DNA from 2 places in the Sinorhizobium terangae genome. Region 1 is predicted to be linked to the other one. Evidence: riboswitches for the same ligand, from Rfam matches in the RefSeq annotation. Region 1 holds a riboswitch; the other holds the start of a gene.

Evidence for each region. Region 1 has a riboswitch for S-adenosylmethionine ahead of QA637_RS00730 (O-succinylhomoserine sulfhydrylase). Riboswitches for the same ligand answer to the same signal wherever they lie in the genome.
Region 2: another riboswitch for S-adenosylmethionine. It lies ahead of metA (homoserine O-acetyltransferase MetA); the one in region 1 lies ahead of QA637_RS00730 (O-succinylhomoserine sulfhydrylase).

Annotation. Positions count from the first base shown of each region.
Region 1 covers NZ_CP121659.1:147,258-155,948, reverse strand. The annotation lists one part of gene QA637_RS00750 (IS630 family transposase) at 1-362, shown strand, start outside; gene QA637_RS00745 (transporter substrate-binding domain-containing protein) at 533-1,384, opposite strand; tRNA gene QA637_RS00740 (tRNA-Gly) at 1,557-1,631, opposite strand; gene QA637_RS00735 (2'-deoxycytidine 5'-triphosphate deaminase) at 1,738-2,835, opposite strand; SAM riboswitch at 2,910-2,988, shown strand; gene QA637_RS00730 (O-succinylhomoserine sulfhydrylase) at 3,032-4,216, shown strand; gene QA637_RS00725 (CDP-alcohol phosphatidyltransferase family protein) at 4,268-4,882, opposite strand; gene apaG (Co2+/Mg2+ efflux protein ApaG) at 4,993-5,385, shown strand; gene QA637_RS00715 (Hsp33 family molecular chaperone) at 5,461-6,456, opposite strand; gene argF (ornithine carbamoyltransferase) at 6,724-7,641, opposite strand; gene QA637_RS00705 (aspartate aminotransferase family protein) at 7,675-8,691, opposite strand, start outside.
Region 2 covers NZ_CP121659.1:3,356,226-3,364,916, reverse strand. The annotation lists gene tesB (acyl-CoA thioesterase II) at 1-227, opposite strand, end outside; gene QA637_RS15960 (ubiquinone biosynthesis hydroxylase) at 343-1,557, shown strand; gene QA637_RS15955 (DUF1737 domain-containing protein) at 1,763-1,969, opposite strand; gene QA637_RS15950 (HpcH/HpaI aldolase/citrate lyase family protein) at 1,966-2,865, opposite strand; gene QA637_RS15945 (hypothetical protein) at 3,027-3,272, shown strand; gene leuD (3-isopropylmalate dehydratase small subunit) at 3,363-3,968, shown strand; gene QA637_RS15935 (RidA family protein) at 3,981-4,361, shown strand; gene QA637_RS15930 (AAA family ATPase) at 4,407-5,246, shown strand; SAM riboswitch at 5,435-5,512, shown strand; gene metA (homoserine O-acetyltransferase MetA) at 5,574-6,500, shown strand; gene QA637_RS15920 (vWA domain-containing protein) at 6,507-7,691, shown strand; gene QA637_RS15915 (aldose epimerase family protein) at 7,902-8,691, shown strand, end outside.

The DNA of each region.
Region 1 (8,691 bases):
CTTGCGTCTTCGACGGACCGATCAACGGTCGGTGTTTCCGCGCCTATGTCGAACAACAGCTCGTGCCCGTGCTCGAACCCGGCGACATCGTCATCATGGACAATCTCGGCTCGCACAAGTCGGCGGCCATCCGGCAGATGATCCGAGCCGCCGGCGCGCGGCTCTGGTATCTCCCGCCATACTCGCCCGATCTCAATCCGATCGAGCAGGCCTTCGCCAAAATCAAACACTGGATGCGGGCGGCTCAGAAGCGAACCGTCGAGGAGACATGGAAATACCTCGGCAGCCTTGTCCCCTCACTCCAGCCCGACGAATGCAGCAACTACTTCGCCAACGCCGGATATGCTTCTGTCAAAACCTGAAACGCTCTAGAATCAAAGTGCTATAGCGTCCTTTGTGCGTTCATTTGAACGCACGGCGCTCTACTGCATAATTCCTTAAATCGGAATCGATTTAAGGATAAAATCATGCAGCAAATCAAAGTGCTACAGCGGCCTTGGCGCGTCCGATTGGACGCGCGGCGCTGTAGGAGTCAGTAGATACCGTTCGGGAAATAGCGCAGATAAATCTCCTCGAGCCTGCCGCTGCGCGACAGCGCCAGCAAGGCGTGATCGATCGCCTGGGTCAATGCCGGCTCGGCCTTGCGGTTCATGATCGTCAAGCCTTCGCCGAGAAAGCGCTCAGAGAAATAGGCGCCATCGAGCAGAGCGCAGCATCCTCCGGCGGCGCTGGCCGAAACCCAGAAGGAGAGCTGCATGCCGTCGGAGAAGACGGCCGCAACCGAACCCTGCCGCAGTGCGGAGAGCATTGCATCCCGGTTCGGAAAGGCCTTGGCATCGACCTTCGGAAAGAAGGCCTTCAGCATGGCCTCGTGCGTCGTGCCGGAAACGACGCCGACGGGCTTGCCGTCAAGCGCGGCCGTGCTTGTCACGAGATCTTCGGCCTTGGTGTTGACCGCAAAACGAGCCGGCAACTGCATGAAGGGCCTGGAGAAGGCGAAGCGCTGGCGCAGCTCCGGGCGAACTGCGATGCCCGCGGCGACGGCCTCCCCCTGGCCTTGTTCCAACGCCGGGATGAGTTCCGCATAGGTCACCGCCTGAATCTGGCATTTGTCCTCGATCTCGAGCTCGCGGCAGATTTCGCGGGCGAGATCGACATGGAAGCCGGAAAGCTTGCCCGATTGGTCGATGAAATTGAACGGCGGGAAATCGACTGTCGTCAGAAAACGAAGCCGCGCGAGTCCGGTCAGGTCCGGTCGGGCGATGCGTTCGCGGGCGTCGAAGAGGAGGGGCAGATCCCGCGATTGCGCGAGCACCGGTTCGGCGATGAGGAAGGCGCAGAGCGCGAGGATTCCGCAAATTCGTAGACTCAGGGCACGCGTCATTGCGATCCGATACTTGACGATCCGACACTGGGAGCCGCGGCCTGGAAACACGCGGATTCGATTTGGTTTTCCAGAGATTATCAAGATGTTGTCCGACTGGCTACAGGAACCTTGACGAGACGGGCAGGCGCCACTCCGGAAGTTCCTTCATCGTTACAAGGGACAGAAGAAGTGGAGCGGGTGATCGGGATCGAACCGACGACATCAAGCTTGGGAAGCTGGCGTTCTACCACTGAACTACACCCGCGACAGAAGCGGAAATTTCATCAACGGCCGCGTTCTGTCAAGCGCCTACAGCGTCGTGCGTCCTATTAGACGCACAAAAGGTCGCTGTAGCGCCGTGAATCGCTGCATCACTCGGCGCGAAAATGCTTGGAAAGCTTCAGGCCTTGCGCCTGATAGTTCGAGCCGAGGTCGAGGCCATAGAGACCTTCCGGCCGCTCCATCATGTGCTCGTAGACGAGGCGGCCGACGATCTGCCCGTGCTCCAGAATGAACGGCACTTCGTGGCTGCGCACCTCCAGCACCGCCCGACTGCCGCTGCCGCCGGCCGACGCGTGCCCGAAGCCAGGATCGAAGAAGCCGGCATAGTGAACGCGGAACTCGCCGACCAGAGGATCGAAGGGCGTCATTTCGGCCGCGTAGAGCGGCGGAACATGGACGGCCTCCCGCGAGACGAGGATATAGAACTCGTCCGGATCGAGGATCAGATCGTCGCGGCCGCGGCTGTAAAGCGGCTCCCAGAAGTCGAAGACCGGGTGTTCCGCCTTCTTGTCGACATCGACCACCGAGGTGTGGTGCTTGCCGCGGTAGCCGATGAGGCCGTCCGGACCAGTGCCCTTGAGATCGATCGAGAGCGCAATGCCGCCGCCGGTGACGTTGGGCCGCTCGCTCGCCACGAGCACATCGCTTTCGTGCAGCGCCAGCAACTCCTGTTCAGAGAGCACGGCATGCCCGACACGGAAGCGGATTTGCGACAGGCGGGAGCCGCGCCTGACGACGATCGGAAAGGTGCGCGGGCTGATCTCCAGATAGAGCGGGCCGCTGTAGCCGGCGGGGATCTTGTCGAATTCCTGTGCCCTGTCGGTGATGACGCGCGTGAAGATATCGAGGCGGCCGGTGGAGCTCTTCGGATTGGCGGAGGCCGACATGTTCTCCGGTAGTGCGAGGCTCTCCATCAGTGGCACGATATAGACGCAACCGGTCTCCAGCACCGCGCCGTCGGTGAGGTCAATGACATGCAATTTCAGGCGATCGAGCTTATCCGCGACAAGGTGGGCCGGGCCGGGCATGAAGCTCGCCCGAACGCGAAACGCCTTGGCGCCGAGGCGCAGATCAAGGCTTGCCGGCTGGATCTGGTCCTCATCCAGCGGCCTCTCGCTTTTCAAGCGCCCCGAGGCAAACAGCGCCGCAATCGCGCGGTCGGCCAAAATCCCTGTCTCGCGAGCCATACCGATCCTCATTCCAGTTGCCAGACAAAACCAAACTCCGGGAATTGACGCAAGCACGCCCAGGCAGTATTGGAGCTTTATCCCGTGGTGATTTGGCCGGTCGGCTTGCAGCCACGTTAAACAAGTAGCTAAAAAGGCCGGGTGTCAAACCGGCCCGTTTCGCGGCCGGTTTTTTTGTTTTGAAAGTGATTGTCGCATGAGCAAGACCTGGCGCCCGGCAACCCAACTCGTCCACGGCGGAACCCTCCGTTCGCAGTACGGCGAGACCTCCGAAGCGATCTTTCTGACACAGGGTTTCGTCTACGAAACATCCGAAGCGGCCGAAGCCCGTTTCAAGGGCGAGACCGACGGCTTCATCTATGCGCGCTACGGCAGTCCGACCAACGACATGTTCGAAAAGCGCATGTGCATGCTCGAAGGGGCCGAAGACGCCCGCGCCACCGCCTCCGGCATGGCCGCCGTTGCCTCGGCGATCCTCTGCCAGGTGAAGGCCGGCGATCACATCGTCGCCGCCCGCGCGCTTTTCGGCTCGTGCCGCTGGGTCGTGGAAACGCTCGCGCCCAAATACGGCGTCGAATGCACGCTCGTCGATGGCCGCGATCTCGCAAACTGGGAGAAGGCGGTGCGCCCGAACACCAAGGTCTTCTTCTTGGAGAGCCCGACCAACCCGACGCTCGAAGTGATCGACATCGCCGGCGTCGCGAAACTCGCCGATCAGGTGGGCGCCAAGCTGGTCGTCGACAACGTTTTTGCAACTCCCCTCTTCCAGAAGCCGCTGGAGCTCGGCGCCCATGTGGTCGTCTACTCCGCCACCAAGCACATTGACGGCCAAGGCCGCTGCCTTGGCGGCGTCGTGCTTTCCAGCAAGGAATGGATCGACGAAAACCTGCACGATTATTTCCGCCATACGGGCCCGGCGATGTCGCCGTTCAATGCCTGGACATTGCTCAAGGGCGTCGAGACGCTTCCCTTGCGCGTGAAGCAGCAGACCGAAAGCGCCCGCCTGATCGCCGACTTTCTGGCCGAGCAGCCGCAGGTCGGCCGTGTCATCTATCCCGGCCGCAAGGACCATCCGCAGGCGGATATCATCGCCAAGCAGATGAGCGGCGGTTCGACGCTGGTGGCGTTCGAACTGAAGGGCGGCAAGGAGGCAGCCTTCGCGCTTCAGAACGCATTGGAAATCATCCGGATCTCCAACAATCTCGGCGACTCCAAGAGCCTGATCACCCATCCGGCGACAACAACTCACAAGAACCTTACGGAGGAAGCTCGCGCCGAACTCGGCATTTCCTCCGGCACCGTGCGCTTCTCCGCCGGCATCGAGGACAGTGAGGATCTCATCGAGGATTTCGCCCGCGCCTTGAGAAGCGTGAAGGCGTAACTATAGCAGGCCCCGTTTTGTTAATGCCGCCCGTGCATGCACGGGCGGTTTTTATTGCGGATCGAAGAAGCTGAGGCGGGCAAGAACGATCCGCGATACGGCCGTGTAAAGGCAGACGACCGCGAATACTGCCGCGAGAGGCGGGAACCACCCGGGAAACAGGCAGAAGGCCAGAAAAACAACGATGGTCTCGGTCGCTTCGGCGAGCCCTGTCGTGAAATAGAGCGACTTTGCTCCGCGCACGCTGGTCGTCATCGCGCGCTTCTCGGCCATGATGGAATAGGCGAGAAAGCTCGATCCGTTGACATAAAAGGAGAAAAGCAGAAATGCGCCGGCAAGGGCGTTCGCAGCTGGATCCGCGACGATGAAGGCGAGCGGGATTGCGCCATAGAAGGCGAAGTCGAGGACGATATCGAGAAATCCGCCGAAATCCGTGCCGTGGCTGGCGCGTGCGACGGCTCCGTCGAGACCGTCGCACAGACGGCTGAGCAGGATCATGACGGCTCCGGCGAGATAGAACCGGTATGCTATGAGACCGGCGGCCGCCAGTCCGAGACCGAGACCGAAAAACGTGATGGTGTCGGCCTTTACGCCGCGCTTGACCAGAGCGGCGCCGAGCCGGTCAAGGAGCGGATCAAGCTGCCTGCGCACCGCACCGTCGAGCATGGATCTCGGCTCCGCCTAATTTGAATGGGCCTCGTGCAATCTTGCTGTTATTCTTGCCGAAACCATATTGCAGTAGAATACCCAAATAGATTTGGCATAGGGTGTTGCACATGTATCGTGCCCTGACTCGCGACATCGAGGTCACCGTCGAACCGTACTATCTGGAAGAACAGTCGGATCCGGACGATAGCCGCTATGTTTGGGGCTATCGCATCGTGATATCAAACCATTCAGACATCACCGTTCGCCTGATGACCCGTTACTGGCACATTACCGACGAGAACGGCCAGGTGGACGAAGTGAGTGGCCCCGGCGTGATCGGCGAGCAGCCTCTGCTCAATCCCGGCGACACTTACGAATATTCCTCCGGTTGCCCGCTGGATACCCCCTCGGGCGTCATGTTCGGCCACTACAGCATGGAGGCCGAAGACGGGGAGACCTTCAACGTGGCGATCCCCGCCTTCTCGCTCGATTCACCCGGGCTTGTCCGCACCCTGAACTGAGGGTGCGGCTCCTACAGCGGCGCGCGTCTTACCAGACGCGCCAAGGACGCTTTAGCACCTCAGTCGAGGCGCGCCTCACTGGGAGCGCACTTCGCTCGCCTCGAAGCGATAGGTGGTGGAGCAGAACTCGCACGTCACATTGATCACGCCGTCCTCGATGCTGTTCTCGATATCGTCGCGGTCGAGCCCGGCCAATACTCCTCGGATCTTCTCGCGCGAGCAGCTGCAGCGATCAAAGACCGCTTGCGGCTGATAGACGCGGACCCCGCGCTCGTGGAACAGGCGATAGAGCAGTCTTTCCGTCCCGACGGTCGGGTCGGTCAGCTCGTCGGTATCGATCGTTTCGACCATCACCTTGGCTTCGGACCAGAGATCGTCCTCCTCGAAGAGATGGATGGCCTCCCCCTCATCGCCATCGCCACCCGGAAGGTCCGGCTGGCGCATGCGTTCAGGTGCGTCCGGCAGGAACTGGGCAACCATACCGCCGGCGCGCCAGCGGTGCCGCGGCTTTCCGTCCTCGTCGCGATCGAGAAGCTCGGCGACACCAAGGCGCACCTTGGTCGGAATCTGCTCCGACTGACGGAAATAGGCGCCAGCGATGTCCTCAAGCGTTGCACCGTCGAGTTCGACAATGCCCTGGTAGCGCTGCATATGAGCGCCCTGGTCAATGGTGAAGGCAAGGACACCCTTGCCAAGGAGCTCATGAGGCTCTGTGCGTCCATCCTGCTCGGCTGCAGCCAGAGCTTCCTGGCTGTAACGAGCATAGGCGCGGACTCGGTCCGGGGTGGAAAAATCGGCGACGACAAGATCGACCGGACCATCACCCTGGGTCTGAACGATCAGCTTGCCCTCGAACTTCAGCGAAGTGCCAAGCAGTACCGTCAGCACCACTGTTTCAGCGACCAGACGAGCCACCGGCAGCGGATAATTGTGCCGCTCCAGGATGGCATCGAGCATCGGTCCGAGTTGCACGGCGCGTCCGCGCACATCGAGCCCCTCGACGTGGAAAGGCACGACATGGTCGTCACCGGCAAAATCGAACTCGCCAAGCCCCCGTGCTGTTTCTGTCATATCTTGCTCCTTGCATCACGGGCGAAGTGGCGTGGAGACATGGATTTCTCCGGCGCAGCCTGCCCGTTATTTCATTTGATCCTGTCGCGAACGAACTTGTCCAGAAGGTTGTGCATTTCGACGGTGCACACGCGCCCGCAATGCACGATGACTGATGGCGGCCACTGTCCGGTAGCAGAACCGGAGCCGCCCGCTTGCCGCCCTAAATTGTGTTTCAGCCCGATAAATTCAATAGCCGTCCCGGTTTCCCAAGATCGGCGCTGTTCGTCAGACGACGCCCATGCACCAGGCGAGGATCGATTTTTGCGCATGCAGCCGGTTTTCCGCCTCGTCGAAAACGACCGATTGCGGGCCATCAATGACCTCATCCGTCACCTCTTCGCCGCGGTGCGCCGGCAGGCAGTGCATGAACAATGCATCCGGCGCAGCATGCTTCATCAGGGCCCCGTTGACCTGATACGGCTGGAAAACATTGTGCCCGCGTGCACGGTGCTCCTGGTTCATCGATACCCACGTGTCGGTGACGACGCAATTGGCGTCGGTGACGGCCTGCTCGGCCTCATGGCAAAGCAGGATCTCGCCGCCATTGTTGCGTGCCCAGTTGAGGAATTTGTCCTGTGGTTCGGACCCGAGCGGCACCGCCATGTTCATGCGATATCCGAAGCGCGCGGAGCCTTCGATCAGCGAATGAAGGACGTTGTTGCCGTCGCCCGTCCAGGCGATCGTCTTGCCCTTGACCGGTCCTCGATGCTCCTCGAAGGTCATGATGTCGGCCATGATCTGGCAGGGATGCGTATCGTCGGTCAGGCCGTTGATGACCGGCACCGTAGCGTGTTCGGCGAGCTCCAGCAGCCGCCGATGGTCGGTCGTGCGGATCATGATCGCGTCCACATAGCGCGAAAGTACCTTGGCGGTATCGCCGATCGTCTCGGCCCGGCCGAGCTGCATTTCCGTTCCGGAGAGAAACAGCGTCTCGCCACCGAGTTGGCGCATGCCTACGTCAAAGGAGACGCGCGTGCGGGTGGAGGGCTTTTCGAAAATCATCGCGAGCATCTTGCCGGCAAGCGGACGTCCGGCGGTGCCATCCTTCGTCGCCGTCTTGCGAACGCGGGCGTCGTCAATGATCGTCCTCAAGTCGGCGGCCGCCATCGCCGAGATGTCGAGAAAATGTCTGGTACCTGTCATTGCTCAGAATTCCTGTCCTGAAAGTCGGGCCGCTCAGGCCGCCGCGTTGCCGCTGTTGCTCTTGACCGCCTCGGCGGCGCGCTCGATCCTTGCGAGCCCTTCCCGGGCCTCGGCGGCGGTGGTGATCAACGGCGGCAGCAGGCGCAGCACGTTTTCGCCGGCGGGAACTACGAGCAGCTTCTCGGCGCGGATGGCTTTCAACAGGTCAGCCGAGGGCACCTTTGCCTTGATGCCAAGCAACAGCCCGTCGCCGCGGATTTCCTCGATCACATCCGGGAAACGGTCCTTGAGCGACGCGAGGCCCTGCCGGAAGACAAGAGCGACATCGCGCACCTGCTCGAGGAACCCGTCGGCAAGAACGACGTCGAGCACCGCGTTTCCGACCGCCATCGCCAGCGGATTGCCGCCATAGGTCGAGCCATGCGTGCCCGTGACCATGCCGGCTGCCGCTTCTTCAGTCGCCACGCATGCGCCCAGCGGAAAGCCGCCGCCGATGCCCTTGGCGACCGCCATGATATCCGGCCGGATGCCGGCCCATTCATGGGCGAAAAGCTTGCCGGTCCGGCCAATGCCGGTCTGGACCTCATCGAGGATCAACAGCAGGCCGAACTCGTCGCAAAGCGCCCGCAACTCCTGCAGGAACTCCTTGCTCACCGGGCGAACGCCGCCCTCGCCCTGGATCGGCTCGATCAGGATCGCCGCCGTCTCGTCATTGATCGCATCCTTGACCGCGGCGATGTCGCCGAAGGGAACCTGGTAGAAGCCAGGTGCCTTTGGTCCGAAACCCTCGATGTACTTCTGTTGGCCACCGGCCGCGATCGTCGCGATCGTGCGGCCATGGAAGGCGCCCTCGAAGGTGATGACATGGAATTTTTCCGGGTTCCCCCTGGCGAAATGATAGCGGCGCGCGGTCTTGATGGCGCATTCCAGCGCTTCTGCACCCGAATTGGTGAAGAACACGCGATCCGCGAATGTCACTGCCGTCAGCCGGCGCGCCAGGCTTTCCTGGCCCGGAATTTCGTAGAGGTTGGAAAGATGCCAGACCTTGTC
Region 2 (8,691 bases), 760 kb from region 1:
GGATCGCCCGGCCGCATGAAATAGGCGTGCAGCGAGTGCACATAGCGGCCCTCGTCGACGGTGCGTTGCGCCGCCACCAGAGCCTGGCCGATCACCTGTCCGCCGAAGACCCGTTGCCAGCCGACCTGAGGGCTCAAGCCGCGAAAGAGGTTCTCCTCCAGTTTTTCGAGGTCGAGTATCGCAAGGAGCGCATCCATGGGCGTGGCGGTTTCGGCAGGGCGCGACATTTCGGCGGTCTCCGGTGTAGGAACAGCGATGGCATTGATCTATATAGCCACAGATCAATGCTCAAGTGGGATGGGGCTCAAGTACGATGGGCCCAAAGTGCGACGGGAGAAGCGGATGATCGATGTGTTGATTGCCGGAGGCGGCTATGTCGGTCTGTCGCTTGCCGTGTCGCTGAAGAAAGCGGCGCCCCATCTCGACATCACGGTCGTCGACGGTGCGCCGGAAGGCGCCTGGAAGAAGGACGAGCGGGCGTCCGCCGTCGCCTCGGCCGCTGAGCGGATGCTGGATGTTCTCGGCGTCTGGGATGCGATTGCGCCCGAGGCCGAACCGATCCTCAGGATGGTGATCACCGATTCGAAGGCGGCCGATCCCGTTCGTCCGGTCTTTCTCACCTTCGAGGGCGACGGCGGCGATGGCCGTCCCTTCGCCCATATGGTTCCGAACACGGCACTGGTCGGCGCGCTGCGCGCCGCCTGCAAGGACCTTGGCGTTTCCATCCGGCAATCGACGATGGTCGAGAGCTTCAAGAGCCGCGAGCACGCAGTGGCGATCACGCTTGCCGGTGGCGAAACGCTCGAGGCACGCCTTCTGGTCGCCTGCGACGGCGTTCGCTCCAGGCTGCGCGATGCGGCCGGCATCAAGGTGGTCGAGTTCGACTACGGCCAGTCGGGGATCGTCACGACGGTCGAGCACGAGCGCCCGCACGAGGGCACGGCCGAGGAGCATTTCCTGCCCGCCGGCCCCTTTGCCACGCTGCCGCTGAAGAACAACCGTTCCTCCCTCGTCTGGACCGAGAGCACCTTCGATGCCGAACGCCTCGTCAAGGCAGACGATTTCCTCTTCGACGAAGAGCTCGAACGCCGCTTTGGCCACAAGCTCGGCCACCTCAAGGTCGTCGGCGGCCGCAGGGCGTTTCCGCTTGGCCTGACGCTTGCCCGGGAGTTCATAGCACCCCGCTTCGCGCTGGCGGGCGATGCCGCTCACGGCATCCACCCAATCTCGGGCCAGGGGCTCAATCTCGGTTTCAAGGACGTGGCGGCGCTCGCCGAAACGATCGTCGAGGCGGACCGCCTCGGCCTTGACATCGGGTCGCTCGCGGTCCTCGAGCGCTATCAGATCTGGCGGCGTTTCGATACCTTCCGGATGGGGGTGACGACGGACGTCCTGAATCGGCTGTTTTCCAACGACATCACACCGATCAGGATCGCCCGCGACGTCGGCCTCGGCATCGTCGATCGCATTCCGTCGCTCAAGAATTTCTTCATCCGCCAGGCGGCCGGTGTGGCCGGCGAGCGCGACCCGCGCCTGCTTGCGGGCCAGCAGATCTGAACGATCTTGGACTACAAGAAGTTCTTTCGCGTGTAAGCCCTCATCCGGCCTGCCGGCCACCTTCTCCCCGCAGGCGGGGCGAATGAGACGCGCGGCACCTGTCTGCAGCGATCACGGGAGGAGAGCAAACGGCAAGCTCCCGTCCCCCCCCTCGCCCCCCTCGCGGGGAGAGGGTGAGGGGCAACTACTCAGTGCCAATGATTGCTCACTGCTCCGATAGCTTCATGTCCGGGTGATAGTCCTTGCCTGCCACCTCCTTCACTACCGCCTGGCCGCACTGCATGTGCTGGGTGTCGGCATTGAAGGCGTAGGTCGGCGGACCATGCAGCATCCATCCCTGGTTCAACGCCGCCGTGACCTTGTGGCAGAAGGAGGCGTCGTCAGGGCCGGTGAGGAAGCGGTAGAGTTTCAAGGTTTTGCCTTTCGTCTTTCGATCATGTCCGCCTTGGCGGCGAGTTTCAGGGCCTGGTCGAGATGCAGCCGCTCGACCATGCGGCCGTGGAGATTGATCACGCCCTTGTCGGCGTTTTCCGGAAGGTCGAAGGCGGCGATGATCGCGCGTGCCTCCTCGACTGCCGCCTGATCGACGCCGAAATGCTCGTTCGCCGGACCGATCTGGGCCGGGTGAATGAGCATCTTGCCGTCATAGCCCATGTCGCGCCCCTGGCGGCATTCGGCCTCAAAACCGTCCGCGTCGCGGAAATCGTTGTAGACCGCATCGATGACATCAAGCCCGCTGCCGCGCGCTGCGAGCAGGATCTGCATCAGCCAGGGCACCAGATAGGCGCGGCCGGGATTCGCGGGAACGCCTGTGTCCTTCCCGAGATCGTTGAGCCCGACGACGAAGCAGTCGAGCCTGCCGCCGAAGGTGCGGCCGGTCTCGGCGATTGCCGCAACATTGAGCAGGCCGCGCGGCGTTTCGATCATCGCCCAGAGCCTGAGGCTTTCAGGCGCATCATTTTCGCCAAGCCAGTCGACGGCCGCCTGGATGTCCGACGGGCTCTCGACCTTCGGCAGAAGGATGGCGTCGGGACCGGCGGCAACTGCGGCGGTGAGATCCATCTGGCCGAAGCCTGATCCCAGCGCATTGATGCGAATGACCACCTCACAATCGGGCCTGTGCTTCGAAAGATGCCGGACAAGCGCTTCGCCCTTGTGTTCGGGAGCGACGGCATCCTCCAGGTCGAAGATCACGGCGTCGGCGGCAAGCTGCCGCACCTTTGCCAGGGCGCGAGCATTGTCGGCCGGAACGCAAAGCACGGAGCGACGCAGGCGAGCGGGATGATGATGGGCGATAACAGTTGTCATGGAACCGTTGTGCCCGCCTTTCGATTGTTACGCAAGACGAGCGACTGCAGCGCCGCGCGTGCAATTGGGCGCGCCAAGGTCGCTGCGACACTTTGAAGTGGGCAACCTCTTGCAAGAGGCGCATTGAGCTCCCACATCGCATGTCAGAAAGGTTGAAGATCATGCAAAGCATTCGCTCTGTTCTCCTGACGACCGCAGCCATTGCCATTACCTTGGCAGCTCTCGTCTTCACCGCATCGCTTGCCGTGGCTCTGGCCGGCATCGCCGCCGTCGTTGCGATCGGCAGCGCCATCGCCGCAAGGCTCAATGGCAAGCCCGCGCCTGCGCACGCCCGGGTGAATCCGACCGGAGAACGGCGCGAAATGCGGATCTGGAATGACGGACGCGGCACGATCATCGATCTGTGACGTCTCGCAAACGCAGATTTTCCTTCATTTCGGCGCGAAACTGCTCTAAACGCTCTTCCAACGTTTCCGCTGAAATCGAAGGCCAAAGTCATGGAAAAGTTCGTCAAGCTCACCGGCGTCGCTGCGCCCCTGCCCGTCGTCAACATCGACACGGACATGATCATTCCGAAGGACTACCTGAAGACGATCAAGCGCACCGGCCTTGGCAAGGGACTTTTCGCCGAAGCCCGCTATAACGAGGACGGCACGCCGAATCCGGATTTCGTGCTCAACAAGCCGGCCTACCAGAACGCCAAGATCCTCGTTGCCGGCGACAATTTCGGCTGCGGCTCCTCGCGCGAGCATGCGCCATGGGCGCTCCTGGATTTCGGCATCCGCTGCGTTATTTCGACCTCGTTCGCCGACATCTTCTACAACAACTGTTTCAAGAACGGCATACTGCCGATCGTCGTCAGCCAGGCCGACCTCGACAAACTGATGGACGATGCCAACCGCGGCTCGAACGCCGTGCTTTCGGTCGATCTGGAAGCACAGGAAATCACCGGCCCCGACGGCGGTTCGGTCAAGTTCGAGGTCGATGCTTTCAAACGCCATTGCCTTCTGAACGGCCTCGACGACATCGGCCTGACGCTGGAGAAGGCGAGCGCCATCGATAGCTTCGAGCAGAAAAACGCCGCATCGCGCCCCTGGGCGTAAGCGCGGGCGCCCATGACGCGCAAGCTCATCTCATCCGGTTCCCCTTTCGAAAAGACGGCAGGCTATTCGCGTGCCGTCGTCAAGGGGGACTGGTGCTTCGTCTCCGGTACGACCGGTTATGACTATGCGACCATGACGATGCCGGAGACGGTGGAGGAACAGGCGCGCAACTGCCTGAAGACGATCGAGGGCGCCTTGAAGGAGGCCGGATTCTCGCTTTCGGATGTCGTGCGCAACCATTACTACGTCACGGACGCGAGCTTTGCCGACCGGGTCTTTCCGATCTTCGGCGAGATGTTCGGCGACATCCGCCCGGCGGCGACGATGATCGTCTGCGATCTCATCCGCCCGGAAATGCTGATCGAGATCGAGGTTACGGCGCTTCGCGGGTGAAGCCTGTGCTCTCCAACTGAGCGTAGAGAGACCGAAGAGAAGCCCATGCAGTTCGAAGGCACGGCCGACTATATCGCCGACAAGGACCTGATGATCGCCGTCAACGCGGCAATCCGGCTGGAGCGTCCGCTTCTCGTCAAGGGCGAGCCCGGCACCGGCAAGACCGAGCTTGCACGCCAAATCGCGGCCGCCCTCGGTCTCGATCTCATCGAGTGGAACGTCAAGTCGACGACCAAGGCGCAGCAGGGGCTTTACGAATACGACGCCGTCTCGCGGCTGCGCGACAGCCAGCTTGGCGATCTCCGCGTCAATGACGTGAAGAACTACATTCGCAAGGGCAAGCTCTGGCAGGCTTTCGAGGCGCCGCGGAAAACCGTGCTGCTGATCGACGAGATCGACAAGGCGGACATCGAGTTCCCGAACGACCTCCTGCAGGAGTTCGACCGGATGGAGTTCCACGTCTACGAGACCGGCGAAACGATCCACGCGCGGCACCGGCCGATCGTCATCATCACCTCCAACAACGAGAAGGAACTGCCGGACGCCTTTTTGCGCCGCTGCTTCTTCCATTACATCCGCTTCCCCGATGCCGAGACGCTGGCGCGCATCGTCGAGGTGCACTACCCAGGCATCCGCAAGACGCTGCTGTCGGCGGCACTCACCGCCTTCTACGGCATCCGCGAAGTGCCGGGGCTGAAGAAGAAACCCTCGACCTCCGAGGCGCTCGACTGGATTCGGCTGCTGGTCGCCGACGAGATCGATCCGGCGGATCTGCGCGCCGACCCAAAAACAATGCTGCCGAAGCTGCACGGGGCGCTGTTGAAGAACGAGCAGGATGTACATCTCTTCGAGCGCCTGGCCTTCATGGCGCGCCGCGACGGATGATCCATATGGTACCTACCTTTGCCCCTCACCCTAACCCTCTCCCTGCAAGCGGGGCGAGGGACTTAAGAGGGTGCCGCGAGTCTCCTTCGCCCCGCTTGCGGGGAGAAGGTGGCCGGTAGGCCGGATGAGGGGCGGCCGCGACGGAGCCGAATCGTTTTTCATTGACCGCCAGCCACTTACCGCGCTATCAAACAAACCGTGGTGATTTGGCCGGCCGGCTTGCAGCCACGTTAAAGAAATCGCTAAAGGGCCGAGGAAAAGTGGATTTCCAAGGACCGGTCGCGATCATCTCGCCGCCGGTTTTTTTGTATTGATCGAGTGGACCCCATGCCCATCAAGATTCCCGATACGCTGCCCGCCTTCGAAACCCTTGTGCATGAGGGCGTGCGGGTGATGACCGAGACCGTGGCGATCCGTCAGGACATCCGCCCGCTTCAGATCGGGCTCCTGAACCTCATGCCGAACAAGATCAAGACCGAGATCCAGATGGCGCGGTTGATCGGCGCGACGCCGCTGCAGGTCGAGCTGACGCTGGTCCGCGTCAACGGCCACCGGCCGAAGAACACGCCCGAGGATCACCTGCTCGCCTTCTACGAGACCTGGGAGGAGGTGAAGGGCCGCAAGTTCGACGGCTTCATCATCACTGGCGCGCCGGTCGAGACGCTCGAATACGAGGACGTCACCTACTGGAAGGAACTGCAGCGCATCTTCGACTGGACGGCGACGAACGTACATTCGACGATGAACGTCTGCTGGGGCGCGATGGCGGCGATCTACCATTTCCACGGCATTCCGAAACACCCGCTCAAGGAAAAGGCCTTCGGCGTCTACCGCCACCAGAACCTGAAACCCTCCTCGGTCTATCTGAACGGATTTTCCGACGATTTCGCCGTGCCGGTTTCACGCTGGACCGAGGTGCGCCGCGCCGACATCGACCGCGTGCCGGAGCTCGAAATCCTGATGGAATCGAAGGAGATGGGCGTCTGCCTGGTGCACGAGAAGAAAGGCAACCGGCTCTATATGTTCAACCACGTGGAGTATGATTCGACCTCCTTGTCGGACGAATATTTCCGCGACGTGGATGCCGGCGTGCCGATCAAGCTGCCGCACGATTATTTCCCGCACAATGATGCGGACCTGCCGCCGCAGAACCGCTGGCGCAGCCACGCGCATCTCTTTTTCGGCAACTGGATCAACGAGATGTACCAGACGACGCCCTACGAGCTCGAAAAGATCGGCACGGGAGACCATTGAGCCTCGATGTTCATCCCCTTCTTCCTCGAATTGAAGGCCGCGAAAGTCCCGGTGACGCTCCGGGAGTTCCTGTCTTTGATCGAGGGAATGGAGACGGGAATCGCGACCTTCGACGTCGAGGCCTTCTATTTCCTCGCCCGCGCAGCGCTGGTGAAGGACGAGCGCCACATTGACCGGTTCGACAGGGTGTTCCGGCATTGTTTTGCCGGTCTGGAAGCGGTTTCCCCATCGGAGGCCTTTGGTGAGGCAATCATTCCCGAGGAGTGGTTGAAGAAACTTGCCGAGAAATACCTGACAGAGGAGGAGAAGAAGCTCGTCGAGGCGCTCGGCGGCTTCGACAAGCTGATGGAAACGCTGCGCCAGCGGCTTGCGGAGCAGACCGGCCGCCATCAGGGCGGCTCGAAATGGATCGGCACCGACGGCACCTCACCTTTCGGCGCCTATGGCTACAATCCGGAAGCGGTGAGGATCGGCCAGGAGGGCTCGCGTCATCGGCGCGCGGTCAAGGTCTGGGACCGGCGTGAATTCAGGGACTATGACGACACGGTCGAACTCGGCACGCGCAACATCAAGGTGGCGCTGAAACGGCTGAGGCGCTGGGTGCGTGAGGGCGCTGCCGAGGAACTCGATCTTTCCGGCACGATCCGCTCCACCGCCGAGCATGGCTATCTCGACGTCGTGACACGGCCGGAGCGGCGCAACGCGGTCAAGCTCCTGATGTTCTTCGACGTTGGCGGATCGATGGACGACCATATCCGCGTCGTGGAAGAACTCTTCTCGGCTGCGCGCGGCGAATTCCGGCACATGGACTATTTCTACTTCCACAATTGCGTCTATGAGGGCCTGTGGAAGGACAATCGCCGCCGGCGCGTCGATGTGACCCGCACGGCGGAGCTCTTGCGCACCTTCGGCGGCGACTATCGCGCCATCTTCGTCGGCGATGCCTCGATGAGCCCTTACGAGATCAGCCATCCGGGCGGATCGGTCGAACACTGGAACGACGAAGCCGGCGCACTCTGGCTCACGCGCATCACGGCGCATTTCCCGCGCTCGATCTGGCTCAACCCGGTTCCCGAGGAGCATTGGCGCCACACCCAGTCGATCGGCATGATCCGCGCCCTCTTCGGCGGCCGGATGTTTCCGCTGACGCTCGCCGGCCTGCAGGCCGCGACGAAGGAACTGTCGCGGTGAACGACGCGTACGGCGCTTGCCCCTTCGCTCCGCCTGCGGGCAGAGGGGGCGTGGGCGGAGCGGCATGTCCTTCTCCCCGCAAGTGGGGAGAAGGTCGCGGCAGCGGATGAGGGGCAGCCGGACGCAGGCAGAGGAAAAGTATGACTTTCCGGTTGCCGCGTCGCCGGAAATACCGCAGGTTGACGCCGACTCGCAGAAGATGGAGACAAGATGAGCGCGGACATGGAAATCTTCGGTCACCTGCCCTCCGGTGAACCGGTTCATCGCGTGACGCTCAGAGGCGGCGGCTTGACCGCGAAGGTGATCACCTGGGGGGCGGTCATCCAGGACCTGCGGCTCGAAGGGCACCAGCCGCCGCTGGTGCTCGGTTTCGAGGATTTCGACAGCTATCCTGCGCATTCGTCCTATTTCGGCGCGACCCCCGGCCGCAACGCCAACCGCATCGGCGGCGGACGTTTCACGCTCGACGGCAAGGCCTATCAGCTGGAGCGCAACGAAAAGGGTGTGACCCATCTTCACGGTGGCAGCGATAACATCGCCAACCGCAACTGGACGATTATCGACCTTGCAGAGGATCGCGTAACGCTCAGGATCACCGATCCCGACGGACGGGCCGGCTATCCCGGCAATTGCACGACCACCTGCAGCTATACGCTGAAACCCGGTGGCGTGTTGAACGTCGCTTACGCAACGGAAACCGATGCCCCGACGCTCGCCAATGTCTGCCAGCACAGCTACTTCAATCTCGACGGCAGCGACGACGTGTTCGGCCATGACATCATGATCGCCGCCGATCACTATCTGCCGACCGACGAGCGGCAGGTCCCGACCGGCGAAATCCGCGCCGTTGCCGGCACGGCCTTCGATCTCAGGGAAATGACCTCGCTGCGACGGCAGACGGAAGGCGAAAAGATCACCTACGACCACAATTTCTGTCTCTCGCCGGAGCGGATGGAAAAACACTCGGTGGCGCTGGTGCGCAGCATCAATTCCGGGATTT